Desulfosporosinus acidiphilus SJ4: one gene and its partners. The protein of the gene in region 3 binds, or shares a complex with, the protein of the main gene of each other region. Links are inferred from orthologs where the notes say so. Each region holds a gene or a part of one and is shown on either strand. Other genes may lie near its edges.

Evidence for each region. Proteins that work in one complex are often made in the same cells at the same time.
Region 1: DESACI_RS16865 (region 3) and rny share a complex: the UniProt entries of both Bacillus subtilis proteins name them as parts of the possible RNA degradosome complex. The link is inferred for Desulfosporosinus acidiphilus SJ4 from one-to-one orthologs.
Region 2: DESACI_RS16865 (region 3) and pfkA share a complex: the UniProt entries of both Bacillus subtilis proteins name them as parts of the possible RNA degradosome complex. The link is inferred for Desulfosporosinus acidiphilus SJ4 from one-to-one orthologs.

The regions. Positions count from the first base shown.
Region 1 is NC_018068.1:3,345,282-3,350,964, forward strand. What follows is about bases 2,717-5,683. They hold rny (ribonuclease Y), read right to left. Parts: upstream 4,992-5,683; coding sequence 3,441-4,991; downstream 2,717-3,440. Other genes in these bases: DESACI_RS15275 (hypothetical protein), read right to left, coding at 2,717-3,033; DESACI_RS15285 (regulatory protein RecX), read right to left, coding at 5,236-5,683. Also shown: DESACI_RS15260 (IS110 family RNA-guided transposase), read left to right, coding at 1-910; DESACI_RS15265 (stage V sporulation protein S), read right to left, coding at 1,129-1,389; DESACI_RS15270 (TIGR00282 family metallophosphoesterase), read right to left, coding at 1,512-2,294; more of DESACI_RS15275, read right to left, coding at 2,473-2,716. UniProt on the Bacillus subtilis protein: Endoribonuclease that initiates mRNA decay. Initiates the decay of all SAM-dependent riboswitches, such as yitJ riboswitch. Involved in processing of the gapA operon mRNA, it cleaves between cggR and gapA.
Region 2 is NC_018068.1:3,229,250-3,234,849, forward strand. Bases 2,717-5,600 are described here. They hold pfkA (6-phosphofructokinase), read right to left. Parts: upstream 4,703-5,600; coding sequence 3,731-4,702; downstream 2,717-3,730. Other genes in these bases: DESACI_RS14685 (glucose-6-phosphate isomerase), read right to left, coding at 2,717-3,695; DESACI_RS14695 (IS110 family RNA-guided transposase), read left to right, coding at 5,344-5,600. Also shown: DESACI_RS14680 (cell division protein FtsA), read right to left, coding at 50-2,164; more of DESACI_RS14685, read right to left, coding at 2,280-2,716. UniProt on the Bacillus subtilis protein: Catalyzes the phosphorylation of D-fructose 6-phosphate to fructose 1,6-bisphosphate by ATP, the first committing step of glycolysis.
Region 3 is NC_018068.1:3,684,927-3,693,359, reverse strand. What follows is about bases 2,291-5,289. They hold DESACI_RS16865 (polyribonucleotide nucleotidyltransferase), read left to right. Parts: upstream 2,291-2,712; coding sequence 2,713-4,866; downstream 4,867-5,289. Other genes in these bases: DESACI_RS16860 (polysaccharide deacetylase family protein), read left to right, coding at 4,938-5,289; rpsO (30S ribosomal protein S15), read left to right, coding at 2,291-2,513. Outside these bases: DESACI_RS16885 (DHH family phosphoesterase), read left to right, coding at 1-278; tRNA pseudouridine(55) synthase TruB, read left to right, coding at 262-1,146; DESACI_RS16875 (bifunctional riboflavin kinase/FAD synthetase), read left to right, coding at 1,166-2,089; more of rpsO, read left to right, coding at 2,247-2,290; more of DESACI_RS16860, read left to right, coding at 5,290-5,696; DESACI_RS16855 (D-alanyl-D-alanine carboxypeptidase family protein), read left to right, coding at 5,719-6,936; DESACI_RS16850 (M16 family metallopeptidase), read left to right, coding at 6,974-8,245; dut (dUTP diphosphatase), read left to right, coding at 8,260-8,433. UniProt on the Bacillus subtilis protein: Involved in mRNA degradation. Catalyzes the phosphorolysis of single-stranded polyribonucleotides processively in the 3'- to 5'-direction. Necessary for competence development in Bacillus subtilis.

The DNA.
Region 1 (5,683 bases), 340 kb from region 3 along the record:
CTGGATTGATGCCTGGGTCATTGCCGAACGTTTACGCTTCGGCCGGCTCCCGGAGGGCTCTCAGGTCGATTTCCGCTACTTACCGTTACAGCGACTCACTCGCTTTCGTTGTCATCTGATCGAGATGATCTCCAGAGAGAAGAATTATTTCCTCACGAACTTGTTCTTAAAGTTTAGCACTCTTGCCCAAGGTACGGTTTTTAGTAATACTTTCAGCGTTACTTCTGAATCCTTGACACTTGAGTTTTTTTCTCCAGAAGAGGTTGCGGCTCGACCGCTTGATGAACTGATTGATTTCCTCATGGAGAAAGGAAGAAGTCATTTCGAGGATCCGGAAGCCAAAGCCAGAGAGTTGAAGGAAGCCGCTCGCAAGGCCCATCGACTACGTGGAAGCCTATTGCAACCCATTAACCTTATCCTAGCCACGAGCATCGAAACCATCCACACTTTAGAGAAACAGGTCAAGAAAATCGATAAGGCGATCGAAGCTGAAATCAGGCATTTCCCTAATACGCTCATTACCATTCCCGGTATTGGCCCTGTGCTTTCAGCTGGTATTATTGCTGAGATTGGAGACATCCGCCGTTTTCCGAATGAAGGAGCCTTAGCAAAGTTTATTGGGCTAACCTGGCGTTCTCACCAGTCCGGTGATTTTACAGCCGATGACACGCCCTTAACTCGAACCGGCAACACCTACTTGCGAAGTTATATCATCCAGGCTGCTAACCTAGTACGCCAAAAGGAACCAGAGTACAAAGCCTTCTACCAACGTAAATTCTCGGAAAGTAAGACTCACCATCATCGCCGTGCTCTCGTGCTTACTGCACGCAAACTCGTCCGTATGGTTGATGCTCTGCTACGCAGCAACCAAATCTATATGCCACATGGCAATAGGGGGATTGCAAACTAAGCATGAACTACGAGAATTGAAGTCCCATTTTTGTAACTTGTTTCCATTTCATTTTGGGAATAAGAGGGTTTTTTATTGCCTTTTTTGCCAACGGATAACTAACTTACTGAAAAATTGACTCACTTAGGGTCTTGACATATTACCGAAGGACTTTACTATAAATTCACATAAATAAACACCTGTTTGCTTGTACTCACAAACAGGTGCTTCAAATTATCCTAGCGCGGCTGAACAATCAACTTAATGGCTGTCCTTTCTTCCCCATCGATGACAACATCTGTAAAAGCCGGAATACAAACAAGATCGACCCCACTAGGCGCCACAAAACCACGTGCAATAGCAACAGCCTTTACCGCTTGATTCAGAGCCCCTGCTCCGATAGCCTGCAATTCAGCTCCTCCACTCTCTCGCAGAACCCCGGCAAGCGCTCCAGCTACGGCATTGGGACTTGATTTTGCTGAAACTTTTAATACATCCATAATTCATCCTCCTGCTCGAATTCATTTACAGGTATTACCACATCTTTAAATATGTATTCGAGAGCTTAAGGAGGAAATCCTCTTTTTTTAACTAAGTTTTCTGATTTTTATATAAAATTACTTTATGATTCAAAGCAGCGCTGAATCGCTTCAATTTTGCGTGCCTTGCCGGTGCTTTCATCGATATCAATCACCACAGCATTGATTTGGATAGGTCCTGTTGCCAACTCGAACTTAGCTGGCAGTTGAGTTAAAAATCGATTGATAATAATCTCTTTTTTTATTCCTAATACAGAATCTCTTGGGCCTGTCATGCCCACATCCGTGATATAAGCGGTTCCCTGGGGAAGCACCCTGAAATCAGCGGTCTGTATATGAGTATGGGTTCCAACAACGGCACTGACTTTTCCATCAAGAAACCATCCTAAAGCCACTTTTTCTGAGGTTGCCTCAGCATGGATATCTATTAGGATGATGGGAGTCTCTTGCTTTAGTTGGTTAATCCAACGGATAGCCCCACTGAAAGGATCATCTAACGGTGTCATAAATACCCGTCCTGAAAGGTTTAGAACGCCAATTTTGCAACCCTTAGCTCTTATTATTCCGTATCCCCGCCCCGGGGCCCCGACAGGATAATTTGCCGGTCGTACCATTTTTGTCTCATAATCAATAAAATTCATAATATCACGATTATCCCATACGTGATTCCCCATTGTAAAAAAATGAATTCCGTAATCAAAAAGTTCTTCCGCTATGTCTTTGGTTATTCCTTTTCCTGATGCAGCATTTTCTGCATTAGCTATTGTTACATCTATATTATATTCAAGCTGAAGCGGTTTTAAAAACCTTTTAATCGCTTCCCTACCTGGTTTACCGACTATATCCCCAACAAAAAGTATACGCAAAGCGTTCCCCCCACTTCAAACCTATCTAAATGTCTTTATTATATACTCTAATACTTTTTCCCTTTTTCTCCTCAATTAAACTCCCCTGAAATGCCGTTATTATTCTTAGAGAACGGGGTCACTCCCACTTATAGAAGCAGGAGTCTCACGATTGGATGAATGCGAAAGTTTTGAGCCGTTAATTATTAAATACTAAGACACGTCCCTCATCTCTCAAAGCTATAACATTCTTATCAAGGTCCATGTGTTTAAGCGAAGTGAGCATTTGGTTAATTACTTCCTCTTGAACTTCTAATTCCTCTTCCGGTAAATAAGGCTCATCATATATCATCTCTTCTATATAGTTTCGCCTTAACAACTCAATCATTAGTCCAACTTCCCTTTGACTCACGCTTTCAATATCGCGAACTACATGTAAAACGCCAATATTTTCCTCACTTCGGCAGCTTATGTCAAAAACACGGATTTTTCGTCGTTCTAAATGATGATAGAACTCTAAAGCAGGGCGTAGAATTCCCTGAATTGATTCAACATCAATGGCTTGCTTAAACATAAACGTAAACTTAAGAGCCTGCCGCTCACACCAATAATGTACAGCTCCTAATTCAGGATATCTCGTTAAAATTGAAGTTAGTAAATCGACTCCATCTGTAACATATTTTATATCTCTCGGAATATTATTCGGCACCCTTGTCAATCCTCTCTGTTGCTCTGACCTATCATGAGAATTATTCGTCATAAGAAACCAAACTCCTGCAACATTCGTAATTCTCTTCTCGCCGTCTTTGGCTTCGGGGACACTCGGTTAATCCACACTGCTGGAGTCTGCTATCCCCAAAGAATACTTGCCCGCTGAAGACAGCTCACGCGCAAGCAAGTGGGCGAGCCTCGGAGTGCTGAGTGAACGCCTGTTTTCCATCATCCACCAGTGCTGCGTATTAACATGGGGGGCTGATAGTGAAGAAAACTTAGCCGGCGCTATGCCTCCGGCGAAAGCGGCAGGTTAGTTGCACTTATGCCAGAAGACGAAGACACAGTCTTCGCACGAATGAGCTCTTCTTGCAGTATTTAACCAAAAGTTGTACTTTCTGATAATATAAAAAAAAATCAGGCGTCTATCTAGACGCCTGATCAGAATTAAACGTTTTACTTAGCAAAATCAACGGCCCTTGTCTCGCGAATCACTACAACTTTAATTTGTCCCGGATACTCAAGTTCTTCTTCAATTCGCTTACTGATCTCACGTGCAACACGTGGTGCCAGAACATCATCAATCTTGTCGGGTTTGACAATAATTCGAACTTCCCGACCAGCTTGAATAGCAAAGCATTTTTCCACTCCCTCAAAACTCTCGGCAATCTCCTCAAGTTTTTGCAGGCGTTTAATATACGTTTCTAAAGTCTCACGTCGAGCACCAGGGCGAGCAGCCGAAACTGCATCAGCCGCTGCCACTAATACAGCAACTAAACTTTTGGCTTCTACATCATTATGATGAGCTTCAATAGCATGGATAACATCGCTGGATTCTTTATATTTTCTAGCAAGGTCAACACCGATTTGAACGTGGGTTCCTTCTAAATCATGATCCACTGCTTTACCGATATCATGCAGAAGTCCCGCGCGTTTTGCTAATTGAATGTCTATCCCTAATTCGGCAGCCATAAGTCCCGCCAGATGAGAAACTTCAGTGGAATGCTTTAACACATTTTGACCATAACTGGTACGGAATTTCAATCGGCCAAGTAATCGTACCAATTCCGGATGCAACCCATGAACCCCAGTCTCAAAGGTAGCTTGCTCTCCTTCTTCACGTATTTTCTGTTCCACTTCTTTTTGAGCCTTTTCAACCATCTCTTCAATACGAGCAGGATGGATGCGGCCATCAGCAATTAATTTCTCCAGAGCAATACGTGCTACCTCACGGCGAATGGGATCAAAACCAGACAGAATAACCGCCTCAGGTGTATCATCAATAATAAGATCGATTCCGGTTAATGTCTCCAATGTTCGAATATTGCGTCCCTCACGTCCAATGATTCGCCCTTTCATTTCATCACTCGGTAATGCTACGACTGATACTGTAGTCTCAGCCACATGATCAGCGGCACACCGCTGAATAGCCAGAGAAATGACGTTTTTAGCCCTCTTTTCTGCTTCCTCTTTGGCGCGAGTCTCAATTTCCTTAATCATGATCGCTGATTCATAGCGAACCTCTTCTTCAACTCTTTTGAGAAGAAGCTGCTTAGCTTCTTCCGAAGTCATCCCTGATAAGCGCTCTAACTCAGCTTGCTCTTTTTCCACAAGTAAATTCAGCTCTTCTTTGAGGGAATCAACTTCACTTTCCCGGCGATGCATATTTTCTTCTTTTCGTTCGATAGACTCAATTTTACGGTCTAAACTCTCTTCTTTTTGCAATAATCGTCGTTCCAAGCGCTGGAGTTCATTCCGACGCTCGCGAGTTTCTTTTTCCACCTCATTGTGAATATGCATAGCTTCTTCTTTGGCAGCAATAATTGATTCTCGTTTTTTGCTTTCTGCAGTCGAAAGTGCATTTTCAACAATACGTTTTGCCTCTTCTTCAGCGGTACCAATAACTTTTTCGGCAGTATTTCTGCGAATATGCCAGCCAACTAAGGCTCCTAAACCTAAGCCAACTATTATGGCAATCAAACCTGTAATAACTATTTCAAGCAACATTTACACCTCCTTGTTTGTAAAAATTCAAAATTTAACAATTAAATAAAAAAAACTGGCTTCAAACCAGTCTCTTAAGCAACCTTTAATACGGGAGTTTTCCAGACTTCCCCCGCTTCCTACAACTCTCGTTAGTCAAAAAACAATATTAAGAATGACTACCACGAAATCTATAAGAAAACCATAAAGGTTAAATCTTAACAGAGACAGGTCTCTGCTAAGATTTTAATATCATTTGCTATTATTGTCAAGCTTGTCCTAAATGAGACGATTCTATTCGCATTTCCATGATAACATTTCTTACCATCTCTGAAGGATACCCTCGCTGTAAAAGTTTCCTAGCTACTCTTTGCCGTACCCATAATTCAACCGGCGGGGACTTTTTGTCCGGATCTTTAGACGTCTTTTCTTCCCAGCGTTGTTCCTCTTGTGCCCACCATCTTTGAGCCAAAGCTAAACAGAGTTTTGATTCCTCATCACCGGAGTATACTTCCTGTAAGACTTGCTCAATTAAAGTGCCTGCAATTCCGCGGTTTTTCATGTCAGAGATGACGCGGCGGCGCGAATATCGTTTAAGACGACTCTTAGAATAGTTTAGGGCAAGTTCTTGGTCATTGAGGTAACCGTAATCTGTCAATTTGGCAATGACTTTCTCAATTTCTTGGTTTTCATATCCCTTTTCCGTAAGGCGTGTT
Region 2 (5,600 bases), 460 kb from region 3 along the record:
TTTTATGGCCTCTGGCTAGATTGTCAAGTATTCTTTTTCCCTAATTTCTTTACTCAAAAATAGCCGTCACTCGGTCACCCGGGTGCAAAACCGTCGTAAACTCAGCCATCTGCCCATTTACACGAAGTTTTAAAGAGGCACCTTTTGGCATCTCGTCAGGAAATTTGACATAGGGCAAGAGATCAGAGAGAATTAGCATCTTCTTATGACCTGTAACTCTCAAATCCATTCCATCTTCGAGCAGGTCACTTTCGGCCACTGGCTTACCGTGAAATGAGATTTCAACATTCTGGGCAGGATACTCAATTTCTTCTCCATTGACAGTAAAAATAAGGGGCCTTGGCTGAAGGTTTAACTGCCCCACTGTTTTCTGTTCCAGGCGAACTTCAACAATGTCTCCCTCATGAATCGGACAGTTGTCCTTGATAGAGCAGCCATTGACTAACATCTGCCGTTTGAGAATAATCGTTTGAAATTCTCCATTAATTTTAATCGTTAACGTCTCTTGGGCAGGAATTTGCTCATTTTGCAGGCTTTTTTGATCTAATAAATCTTGCAGGTCTTCATTAGAAATATACGTCAACTTATAGCCATCACGGATTTTGTCGCTGAAGTTTAAGAGAGTGCCGTCCAGAAAAACTTGGGGAAAATAATCTTCCCGCCTCCCATTCCAGGAAATCAATTTATGTTCAGAGGGGGGAAGGATTTCGCCAATCGTAACCTCAGCATCTTCACCGGGAATGCCGGGTATAAACTCAATAATGTCTCCTTGATTCAGGGTTTGATCAAATCGACCTGGTTGAGAGTTCACACTCAATTGAGCGGGACGACCCATTGTTCCCTTGATCATTCGCATTTCGTGATTCCATTCATAGGTAAAAGCAGCCCCCGGTTTTCCTACAAAGGAACGAGGAGATATGCCTGCGGCAAGCAAGGCCTCTGCTACCGTCGTTAATTGTATTTCAAAGATCGGTATCGGCATTTGATTGACAGTTACCGTATAGTACTGAAGTCCTGTCTCTTCTAGTGCGGAAATTCCAATTCCCATGGGAGTAATGCTCTCAGGCCCCTTAAGACTTTTTTCTCCGTAAATATCCGTTAAGCGTTCGCGAACTTGAACCCCTACCCGTTTTTGAGCAATATCCAAAAGCTCGGATAACATTTGAGGAAGCAGAGGAGTTAAACTTCCTCCCCCAATAAGTATGACTCCTTGCGGTACCTTTTGATTAAGTTTAATAATCTCTTGGGCAATATTTTGGGCAAGTCTGCGAACAACAGGTTCAATGACAGATAATACGTCATCTTTGGAAACAACCACCTTAGTTCCTAAAAAATCCGAAAACTTCAGTTGGGATTTAATATTTATTTCCCGCTTAATTTTTTCACCCACTTGGAAATCAAGAAGGAAATGCTCGCAAATCGCTTCTGTCACCTCATCCCCTGCCATGGGCACCATTCCATAGGCAAAGAAGGATCCCTCTCGCGTCAGAGCAATATCTGCCGTACCAGCTCCCACATCAACAAGTGCCAGGTTAAGTCGCCGCATGTTCTGAGGTATCGCTGCTTGCCCAGCCGCAATAGGTTCTAAGGTTAGACTGGTCATTTCTAAGCCAACTTTGCTCAGAACAGATATTAAGCCGTCAACTACTGTTCTGGGGAGAAATGTTGCTATCACCTTGACTTGAGCGCGTTTTCCTCTCTGGCCTATGAGATTAGAAATTTCCTCTCCTTCATTCCAGCTGGCGATAGTGCTATAACCAACACAATGATATTGTTCTGAGTCATCTTCTGCGGATGATTTAAGTTGTCGCAGAGCTTTATGAACGGCTTCTAATTCCAGAGCCAAGATAGTTTCTCGTTCCCACCGGACAGGCAGCAACTCCGTATATTCCGCAGCAGCGACTTCCGTCCGCAGAGCCCTGCCTGCCGCAGCAACGGCGACATGTTTTAAACTGACCTCCAGCTTTTTTTCTAAAGTCTCTTTAACAGCGGTTACAGCCCGTGCCACTTCGTTGACATCATGGACCTGCCCGTCATACATAGCACGTTGACGGTGTTCGGTTGAGGCACTGGCTAAAATTTCATACCCGTGATCTTTGTGTTTCGTCATCACCAATCCCATGACCATACGGGTTCCAATGTCCAAGGCAAAAATTGGTTCCATTGTTTCACCTCTTTTGGGATAAATTCGACCTTTCTTGAGAAAATCCTTCCGAAAATAGACATAATAAAACCTCCACATATCCTGGGATAGGTGAAGGTTAAGGGGAGTTAGTTGATTACTCTAAAAGATGCCTTTCTTGACCAAACTCTTTGATTGCTTGCTTTTTGGCCTCATAGCCTGCACGCCCCATTAAACCATAGGTTCCGTTTTTACCTTCCTCAACCCCCGGCTGGTCAAAGGCGTTAATATTGAACAATTCGCCCATATAGGCTGTCTCCCATTCCAAAAGGAGGAGCAATTGGCCAATATTGAAAGGAGTTAATGCTGAGAGAATAATTTTTTGATGTTGGCGTCCAGCTAAGGTTAAAGCATATTCCGTAGCTTTTTGCTCAGCAAATAAAAGTTCCTCTAACGTTTTCCCTCCCAAAAATTGAATGTCTTCCGGCAGCGCTGAATCCACGGGAATTCCTTGAGTATCTTTAAATTCTTCCAGAGTTAAAAAGGTGATCACTTTGTCATCGGGTCCCTCAGCATATAATTGCACCTGAGAATGCTGATCTGTCACACCAAGGGCTTTCACAGGCGTTTGCCCCAAAGAAACCGCCTTGCCTGTCCGGTCATAACGTTTCCCCAAACTCTCAGCCCACAATTGAGCATACCAATCAGCCATTGTCTTCAAACCATCCACATAGGGCATAAACACTGAGATCTTTTTTCCCTTTTGCCAGGACAAATAAGATAAGGCTGACTTCAATTGTGCCGGATTAGCAAAGACTCCTTTCGTCTCTCTGATCCGCCGATCCATCTCAAGAGCTCCCGCTAAAAGTTGTTCCACATCAATTCCACAAATTGCCGCTGCCAGTAAGCCAACGGGAGTCAATTCGGAAAAGCGTCCTCCAATTCCCGAGGGAATAACAAACCGTTTAAATCCTTCCTTGAGAGCAATCGGTAAAAGGTTGCCCTTTTGTTGATCTGTTGTAACCACAATATGATCAGCATAGCTTTCTCCGCAGAAATGGCGCAAGTAATCTCGTACAATAAGAAACTGGGCCATTGTTTCCGAGGTGTTTCCTGATTTGGAAATAACATTATAAAGAGTTTTTCGGGGATCGAGAACTTGCCCCAACTCCTTAAAGCGTACCGGATCTATATTATCCAATACATAAAATCGCGGCCGGTTTGATCGTTGATCTGGAAGCAATTCGTTGTAATAATAGTGATTTAAGGCTTGCTGCACCGCTAAAGGTCCAAGGGCTGACCCGCCGATACCAAGCACCACAAAATTCTCGAATTTTGCAGCAACTTCGTCGGCATAGGCGCATAATTCGGGAAGCTGAGCCAGCATCTCTGGCAAAAGCAGCGAGAAGTCCAGTTTTCCTGAATCTCTGAGGGCGTGTAAATTAGTCTGGGCCTCGTCTAATTTAGATTGCAGCCCTAGTAAATCTTCTTTAGCAAAGCCCTTGGAGTTTTGCTCCGAAACCATCATCCCCGTATAATCTATAATTAGCTTAGATGTTTCCATCGGAATCATAAAACCTCATCTCTCCAGTAAAATTTAAGCATTGGTTAAATTGACAACTCATTGGCTAAATCATAAAGTTCGCGATTTAAGGGGCGCCGTGTGCCATAAGCATCGTCGAGAGGACGGGAAATTACCGTTTGATTAATATAGGCTGTCATACGATTTGTCTCTTGATCTAAAAGGCTCTGGACTGCCTTTCCTCCCATGGCCGCAGCAATCACGGCGTCAAGTGCACTGGGATTTCCTCCGCGCTGCAAGTGACCAAGAACTGTGATCCGGGTCTCAAACCCTGAGCGGGCCCGCAATTCTTCACCAACTTTGAAAGCACTGCCAACCCCTTCTGAAACAAGGATAATACTATGATTTTTCCCCCGCTGGTGACCCCTTTTTAATTTATTGCTGATTTCATCTAAATCATAAGGGATCTCAGGCACTAAAATGGACTCTGCACCACAAGCCAACCCTGCCTGTAAAGCAATATTCCCGCAATTTCTGCCCATAACCTCTACGATAAATGTCCGATCGTGGGAAGAAGCCGTATCGCGAATTTTACTTACGGCATCAACCACGGTATTAACTGCGGTATCAAACCCAATCGTTAAATCCGTTCCGGCAATATCATTATCGATGGTACCCGGAATTCCGATAATCCGAACTCCTTGAGCAGCTAGAGTCTGTGCACCTCTAAAGGAACCATCTCCGCCTATAACAACTAGAGCATCGATCTGGCGTTTTTGGAGTTGCTCAAAAGCCTTTTTCTGTCCCGCCGGAGTTTTCATTTCTTCCGAGCGGGCAGTTTTTAGGACAGTTCCTCCCCTTAGTACGATATCAGCAACAGAACCTATACTCATTTCTTGTAGTTCTCCATGAATGAGTCCTTCATAACCTCGATGAATACCGAAAATTGTTAAGCCATGAAAAATCCCTTTACGAACAACTGCCCGTACAGCTGCATTCATGCCTGGGGCATCTCCTCCGCTTGTAAGTACCCCGATCCTCTGAATCTCCCCTGCCATCGGATCACTCCTCGTATAATTAATTTAGTTCCTGCCCCACGAGTCCAAAAAACTAATGGAACGTGGGGTATTTAAATGACCAAAGAAAACTGGAAATTCAGTTGGTTGGTCATCATCAACAAGATGCGCGCAGAATAACGCATACCCCATGCAGTCGTCGTGCCTGTGGGCAGTGTGGACAAGTCAACCCCAAAGCACACTTCAAATTCGACTTGTCCAAAGCCTGAGGGAAAGCTCTTTTAAGATAGACCCATAAGGGCTTTTCCATAGGCTGGCACTGTCCACAGGCTCAGGATAAGGAATACCTGAGTAATGATTCCTTAAGTCGTTCTTTGACAACAAAAAAGTATTTAAGTTTGTTGGGGTTTCAGGCAAAATGATACCGTGAGGTTCGTTCTGGTAAGGCCTTTCACTCCTTGAGGCTATGACCTCTTATTAAGTCTGACTGCCAGCCCACAATTTGAACTTTTAACTCGAAGGTTGCACAGCTTAAAGGGAACCCCTCCGATGGTAGCAGATCGGTTGGATCCGAGGTCTTTTTAAGACAAGTGCTGATTCGGCGAGGTTGTTGACCTGTTGTGGTGCCTGGTCCCAACGTTAATCTTACAAATTCTTCGACTCGGAAAGTGAGGTGATTTTACTTGAGTTTATTTGTCGGTATAGATGTGAGTTCCAGTGATTTTAAAGTGCGAATCTTAGATGAGCGTGGTAATGAACCAGTTAAAAGGCTAAGGGTTTTGAATGATCAGCCTGGTTGTGAGCAAGTTGCCCGATATCTCTCTGAAGCCTGTAATAAAGAGAATGAGGACCGGCTGGTTATTGGTTTAGAGGCCACTTCCGTGTACAGTTGGCCGTTACAAATGTTCTTAGCGGAAGACCATTGTTTAGCACCTTTACA
Region 3 (8,433 bases):
GCGGAGCTGTTCAGGAACATAGTGAGGGACTGGTTAATCATGCTCGAAGCATTCAAGGGGTTGAAGCTGCTGTTCTGCTCAAAGAAGTGGGCCCCCAAGAGATCAAGGGCGGTTTTCGCTCGAACTTGTGGTTTGATGTCAACAAGGTTGCCGCACAATTTGGCGGTGGGGGGCATAAGCGGGCTGCGGGATGTACCATGAAGGTTTCACTAACCGAGGCCAAGAAACAGGTTATCAGAGCCATAGAGGAGGGGTTAATTGTTGGACGGGCTCATTAACGTCCTCAAACCACCGGGTATGACTTCTGCTGATGTTGTGGGCTGGCTGCGTAAAACTCTTAAGACCAAAAAAATTGGCCATACCGGTACTCTGGATCCCGGAGTTGTAGGAGTCTTGCCAATTTGTGTAGGAAAAGGAACTCGACTTGCTGAATATATTACTGGGCAAGGGAAAACCTATCTAGCCGAGGTTACCTTTGGGATTGCCACCGACACCCAAGATTCTTTCGGGCAAAGAATCTTTGAACAAAAGCCTCAATTGCAGCGAACTGAAGTTGAGGAAGCCTTAAGGAAATTTGCCGGGAACGTTTCACAAATTCCCCCTATGTATTCGGCGGTACGCAAAGAAGGCAGGCACTTATATGAATATGCCCGGCAGGGATTTTCTGTCGAGCGTGAGGCGCGTGAAGTCACAATATCCAAGATTGAGCTGAAGAAATGGTATGATGAAGAATTTCCGAGGGCCTTACTGCATATTGAATGTTCCAAAGGGACTTATATTCGAACGTTATGTCATGACTTAGGTGAGGCTTTAGGCTGTGGGGCGTATATGTCCTTTTTGCTGCGAGTTCGTTCGGGACCCTTTGAAATTCTAAGCAGCTGGACTCTTGAGGAGATAGAGGAAGTTGTTCAAAAGGATTCGTTTCCCTTTTTACTGCCTCTAACAACCGGCATCGATCTTCCGAAGGTATATTTAACAACCGCCCGAGCTAAGGCTTTTCGCAATGGGTTATCAACTAAGAGAGAGTTGGTTCGAACGTCAAGTCCTGTTTCAGATTCTCAGGTTCAAGTGCTTGAGGGGGATATGCTGATCGGCATCGGAATGTGGCGTGAGAATTCTCTCGTCCCTTATAAAGTTATTGGATGATTTAGGAGGTCAGAAATCCGTGCAAGTTCGAACAAGTATGCCAATAAATAATGAACCATGCGTGTTGGCATTAGGAAACTTTGATGGAGTACACCTTGGACATCGTCGCTTGCTTGAACATGGATTGAGACAAGCCGAAGAATTAGGGGTAGACCTTAGCGTTTTGCTCTTTGAGCCGCATCCCTTAAAAGTTTTGCATCCCGAGCGAGGAATTCAGCTGCTTACAACCAATCAAGAACGTTTAAATTATTTTGAGAAGATTGGGGTAGATACTGTATTTCTTATTCCCTTTACCCGCGAGATGGCGGATACTTCTCCGGAGGACTTCGTTGAGAAGATTCTCATTCCTCTGGGAGCTGTTCGTGTGGTGGTGGGATTTAATTATTCCTTTGGTGCTCAAGGTAAGGGAACTCCGGAATTAATTCAGTTATTGGGTAAAAAACATGGATTTGGTGTCAGCGTTCTCCAAGCCCAGATGCTTGAGGGAAGGGTTATTTCTTCGAGCAGTATTCGCAAAGCTCTGCTCCAGGGAGATATCCCTTTGGCATTTTCTTTACTGGGGCGATCACCTAGTTTAAGCGGAACTGTGATTCATGGGGAAGAACGAGGACGATTATTAGGTTTTCCAACAGCAAACATTCTTCCTGCTGAGGATTTACTAATTCCCAAGCGAGGCGTCTATGCCGTTTGGTCAACAATTGATGACCGTTGTGTATCGGGCATGATGAACATTGGTATGAAGCCGACATTTCATGATATGTATGGTATAAGTGTTGAAGTTAATTACTTTGATTACGACGGAGACTTATATGGCCGCGAATTAACAGTTCACATTAAGGAACGTTTGCGTGACGAACGTAAATTCAATGGTATTAACGAACTATTGCTTCAATTAAAGACCGATAAAATGAAAGCGGAGAGTCTGCTTAAAGAGTGTCTTTAAGCCCGTATCCTAAAGTAATTGCCCTAATACTATATGAACTTTACAAAAGCCATAGAACCATGTATACTTAAAGACTGTGGAACCACTGACTCGGCTTATACGAATCTCCGACGATGAGCTGGGCAGCAGGGAATATTAAATATTGGAGGAAACTAACATGATGACACCTGAGAGAAAACAAGAGATTATACTTAAGTATGCTCAACACGAAGGCGATACAGGCTCACCGGAAGTACAAATCGCCCTCCTCACAGAGCGGATTGCCTATTTGACAGAACATTTTAAGACTCATAAAAAAGACCATCATTCACGTCGTGGCCTCTTTAAGATGGTAGGTTCCAGACGTTCGCTCTTAAACTACCTTAAGAAAGTTGACTTTGAGCGTTATCGTAATATTATTACCTCACTCGGTCTGAGAAGATAATAATGGTATCACGAACAGAAGTGGATCTAATGATCCACTTCTTTTTAACGTTATTATATTAAAGAGTGCCCTTGAATTAGCGAATAATTAAGAGATATTCCAATATGAAGAGTTTTTTTTGCAAATTGCAGGAAATACTAATAATATGTCGAAGAGGAAACAAGTTAAAAAGGATTGAAAGTTTTAAGGAGGTTCCATTGTGAAACAGGAAGTATTTGAAAAGTCAATCTCCGTCGGTGGGCGAACGATGACTTTCCAAACCGGAAAAATCGGTAAACAGGCGGGGGGCGCAATTTTTCTTCGTTATGGAGATACGGTGGTTTCTGCTTTTGCTACCTGCAGTTCAGCGCCCAGGGAAGGTATTGACTTTTTTCCCTTGACGGTAGAGTTTGAAGAGCGGATGTATGCTGCTGGGAAAATTCCGGGTGGATTCATTAAGCGTGAAGGCAGAGCCAGTGAAAAGGCTACATTATCAGCCCGTTTAATAGATCGTCCTATTCGTCCATTATTTCCGGAAGGGTTTCGAAATGATGTTCAAGTGGTAGCAACAGTTATGTCCGTCGATCAAGACTGTGCCACGGATATCACAGCGATTAATGCCGCATCAGCGGCCCTGGCTGTCTCAAATGTTCCTTTTGAGGGACCTATCGCAGCGGTTACTGTCGGACTCGTGGATGGGGAATTTATTATTAACCCTACAATTGAACAGAGCGGCAAGAGTCAGATGCACCTGACGGTAGCAGGAACCCAAGAAGCGGTTATGATGGTTGAAGCAGGTGCTCAAGAAGTCGCTGAAGATTTAATGCTGGAAGCGATCATGTTCGGTCATCAAGAAATCAAAACGATTGCCAAGTTTATAGCTGATTATCGTGAAGAAGCTCTGGCTTTGGGATTAGCAAAAGAAAAAATTGAAGTGCACTTTGAAAAAATCCCTGACGCGATGGTTGAAGCGGTTAAAGCCTATGCTTATAATAAATTAGATGCAGCGGTGCGGGTGGAAGAGAAAAAGGCTCGGGAAAATGCCATCGATGCCGTTAAAGCTGATGCCTTGAATTATTTTGAGGCTGAGTTTCCGGATGATATGAAGACGGTCGGAACCATTTTAGAGGACATGGTGCATTTAATCGTTCGCCGCTTAATTACTGATGAACATATCCGACCCGATGGGCGTGCAGTTGACGAAGTGCGGCCGCTCAGCATAGAAGTGGGTCTTTTACCCCGTACTCATGGGTCAGGACTTTTTACACGAGGTCAAACTCAAGTGTTGACGGTTGCCACCCTCGGAGCTGCCGGCGATGAACAAATCTTGGACGGATTAGGCCTCGAACGCTCAAAACGTTACATACATCACTATAATTTCCCGCCCTACAGTGTGGGAGAAATACGGCCTATGCGAGGACCCGGCCGCAGAGAGATTGGCCATGGCGCTCTTGCGGAAAGAGCTCTTGTTCCTGTCTTGCCGGATGAAAATGAATTTCCCTATACGATTCGCCTGGTATCGGAAGTATTAGAATCCAACGGCTCCAGTTCTATGGCCTCAGTTTGCGGTAGTACTCTCTCGCTGATGGATGCAGGCGTACCTATTACTGCACCGGTAGCCGGGGTAGCCATGGGACTCATTAAAGAAGGGGATAATTTCGCAATTCTCACGGATATCCAGGGCTTAGAAGATCATTTTGGAGATATGGATTTCAAAGTTGCAGGAACGACTAAGGGAGTTACTGCCTTGCAAATGGATATAAAGATCAAAGGAGTTTCCCGTGAAGTCCTAGCTCAGGGTTTGAAACAGGCCAAAGCAGGTCGTCTTTTTATCCTTGATAAAATGCTGGCTGTTTTAGATAAACCTCGCCCGCAGCTCTCAGTCTATGCTCCGAGAATTATTACGACATCAATTCATCCTGATAAAATACGCGATGTCATTGGACCAGGAGGAAAAACCATCAAGAAGATCATCGATGAGACGGGTGTTAAAATTGATATTGAAGATGACGGCCGCGTCTTTATCTCTTCCCTTGAAGGAGAAGGCGGCGAACAAGCTTTAAAAATTATTGAATCTTTAACTCAAGACGTTGAAGTCGGTAAAATCTACAAAGGGAAGGTTACCCGGGTCATGGATTTCGGAGCTTTTGTTGAGGTTATTCCCGGAGTCCTAGGTTTAAGCGGTAAAGAAGGTCTGGTGCATATTTCTCAGCTCTCTTCGGAACGGGTGGAAAAAGTTGAAGATGTCGTCAAGGTTGGGGATGAAATTACGGTGAAAGCTACGGCCATTGATAAACAGGGACGCTTAAATCTTTCCCGTAAAGAGGCCATGGCCAGCACTAGAAAAGAGCCTCCCGTAAATCCCGCGAAATAACGTTAATATTTTTTCAATGACCAGTCTGTAAGTTCCCCCCCAAGCATAAATTTAGGGAAGGGGGGAAGCTAATGTTCATTAACTTAAAAATCTCGCGACGAATTCTCTCGTTAGGCGGGATTTTCTTTCTATTATTCGTTGGTATATTGCTGGAACACAAGATGGTGCTTACCGGTGTTCGCAGTTCCAAACCTGTGGAGCAGATCAGTACCGAAGAGAAAGTCATTGCCCTGACCATCAATGTTGATTGGGGCGAAGAGTTTATTCCGGCAATTTTAGACGTTTTAGATAAAGAAAACGCTAAGGCGACGTTCTTTGTGACAGGCCGATGGGCTAAGAAAAATCCCGAATTGTTAAAACGGATAGCGAGTCGAGGACATGAAATTGAAAATCATGGGTATTCACATCCCCATCCAGATAATCTATCCGTTGGAGCAAATCAGGAAGAGATCAAGAAAACAGAAAGCATTATTCAGGGGATTATTGGCAAAAGGACCCACTTCTATGCACCGCCTTATGGGGAAAAGGGGGCTTCAGGCTTACGAGCTGCAGATTTATTAGGTTACCAGACAATTTTGTGGACGTTAGATACGGTGGATTGGCGGGAAGACAGTACCCCGGAAGTTATTGTCCAACGTATTGTTAATCCTGCTGTGAGGTTCGGCATCAGACCGAAAAAAAATGGGGCTATAGTCCTGATCCATCCAAAATTGAATACTGTGAAGGCCTTACCAATCATCTTAAGTCAGTTGACGCGTGATGGATTTGCGTTTCAAACACTCGATGCACTAATAACATTTGATCAGATCGGAAATACTACCTCACGATGAACTTAAAAGTTGAGGTGGTTCGATGATCAGTAGAAAGTGGACGCGTGCTTGGGCCTGCGTCCTTCTTTGTACCGTAGGTTTTACTTGGTTTGGGATAAAGCCTGTGGATGCAGCTCAGTCAAATCAAGCGGTTAAATCGTTAAAATCGACTAAAACGTCCCGTCCCCAACCACGCTTAAAACGGAAGATTCCGGCAAAACCTTCGGTTCCCCCGGAATCTTCCGTTCCAGAGCAAGGTCCTGGCAAGATTAGTGCAGATGCAGCTGTTCTTATGGATGTTAAGACAGGTGATGTTCTTTTCGGAAAACAGGAAAATAAACCTCGACCGCCCGCCAGTACGACTAAGATAATGACCGCGATTTTGGGGTTGGAACTTGGCAGTTCGGACGAAGTGGTTACGGTCAGTCAAAAAGCTGCTAATGTTGGTGAAGCAACATTGCATCTTGACCCAGGTGAGAAAATCAATCTTTATGAACTCATTACCGGAGCCTTAGTTAAATCGGGAAATGATGCCTGTGTGGCGATTGCAGAGCATATTGCGGGAAGTGAACAACAATTTGTTCATTTCATGAATATGAAAGCCTTAGCCTTGGGAGCGCAAAACACCCATTTTGGAAATACCAACGGGTTACCCCTTAAAGATCATTATTCTACGGCCTATGACCTTGCCCTTATGGCTCGTCATGGCTTATCTATACCTCAATTCGCCTCAATTACACGTCAAAAAGAAACGGAGATTCATTTTCTGGAACCTGACGTTATTATGGATTTACGTAACACCAATAAACTGCTATGGAACTATCCTTATGCAGATGGTGTCAAAACCGGAACTACCACGGCAGCGGGCAAATGCCTTGTTGCTTCGGCGACTAAAGACGGTCGCCAACTCTTAGTGGTTGTACTCAAAGCTCCTGACCGGTTTGGGGATGCTAAGAAATTATTGGAGTGGGGGTTTAACAATACTGAAATTGTACGTTTGGCGAATGCCGGACAGGCTATTGGGGAATTTACTAAGTCCAAGGATCCTGTTCAGGTATTTACGGAAACTCCGGTAGAAGTTAGCATTCCTAAAGTTGAACATTCGAAACTCCAAACCCATATTGTATGGGAAAAGAATGGAGATCTTCCAATAAAGGCAGGAGAGAGACTGGGGCGCTGGGAAGTCTGGCTGGGCAAACAAAAAGTAGGCAGTGTTCCTTTGCTGAGTGAGTGTGATGTAGCTAAGAATCACTCGTTGTAAAGTTTCTATTCCTTTGGGAAATAGGGGAGTGAATTAATTGTATCAAAAGATGGTGTTACCAAACGGAGTTAGAATTATTACGGAAGAAATTGAACATGTAAGATCAGCTGCCATTGGAATTTGGGTCGGAGCGGGATCAAGAGATGAACGGACAGGATATGAGGGTATATCTCATTTTATTGAGCACATGTTTTTTAAAGGCACTGAACATAGGAATGCCCGTGCTTTGGCAGAGTCGCTGGAAGCAGTGGGCGGTCAATTAAATGCCTTCACCACAAAAGAATATACGTGCTACTACGCCAAGATTCTCGATGAAGATCTGGACCTGGCTATTGATGTTTTGAGTGATATGTTTTTTAGCTCACTCTTTGATGAAAAGGAAATTGAAAAAGAAAAAAACGTGGTTATTGAAGAAATAAAAATGTATGAGGATTCTCCGGATGAATTGATTCATGATATTTTTTCCGAACAAGTCTGGAATGATAATCCTTTAGGCAAACCGATTTTAGGAACGGAGGAGAGTATCCGCGATTTAACTCGGGAAAAGATTTTGACCTTCCTTTCTGAGCATTATGCTCCGGATAATGTGGTTATTTCCGTGGCAGGCAAAATTAAGCATGATGATATTGTGGCAAAGCTTTCAGCTCATTTTGGGACCTTTAGACGAGGTGGACGACGAATTCTCGAAGAGACTCCCATTGGAAAGAAAGTCGAACGTTACCAGACGAAAGACACGGAGCAGATGCACATACTTATTGGAGTTCCCGGTTTGGGTCAGGACGATGAGGATATTCATGCTATGCATATCTTCAATAACGTCTTAGGCGGTGGCTTGAGTTCCCGCTTATTCCAAGAAATCAGGGAACAGCGCGGGCTTGCTTATTCTGTTTACTCGTATCACTCCACCTATGTAGATACCGGCTTGTTTGCCATCTACGCCGGAACAAGTCCCAATAATACTCAAGAGGTTATTGAATGTATTCTTGAGGAGATAAAGACGATTCAAAAGAACGGGATTACTGCTGAGGAACTTGAACGAACAAAGGCCCAAATTAAAGGTGGGCTTTACTTAGGATTGGAATCGGTAAGCAGTCGCATGAGTCGTTTAGGGAAGACTGAACTAACCTACAATCGAGTAATTTCTCCGGAAGAAGTAGTGGAAAAGCTCGAAAAAGTGACTCAAGAGGATGTCGTACGAGTGATTGGCCGTCTTTGGCAAAAAGACAAGATTAGTATTATGACCCTAGGCCCTTCTGGTCATGAAGTTATTTTAGCCGATTTGTTAAAGAAGACAGGCTGGGGTGACTAAGGTTGGAGGTTGGAATAACAAATTCAATCCCTGTGAAGGTAAAAAAAGTTTCTTCTCAGGCAGTGCTTCCGGCTTATGCAACTCCGGCCTCAGCGGGTGTCGACCTGTGTGCCTGCCTTGAAGAAAAGTTCGTTATAAACCCCGGCGACCAGGTAAAGATCCCTACGGGAATTGCCATTGAGCTGCCA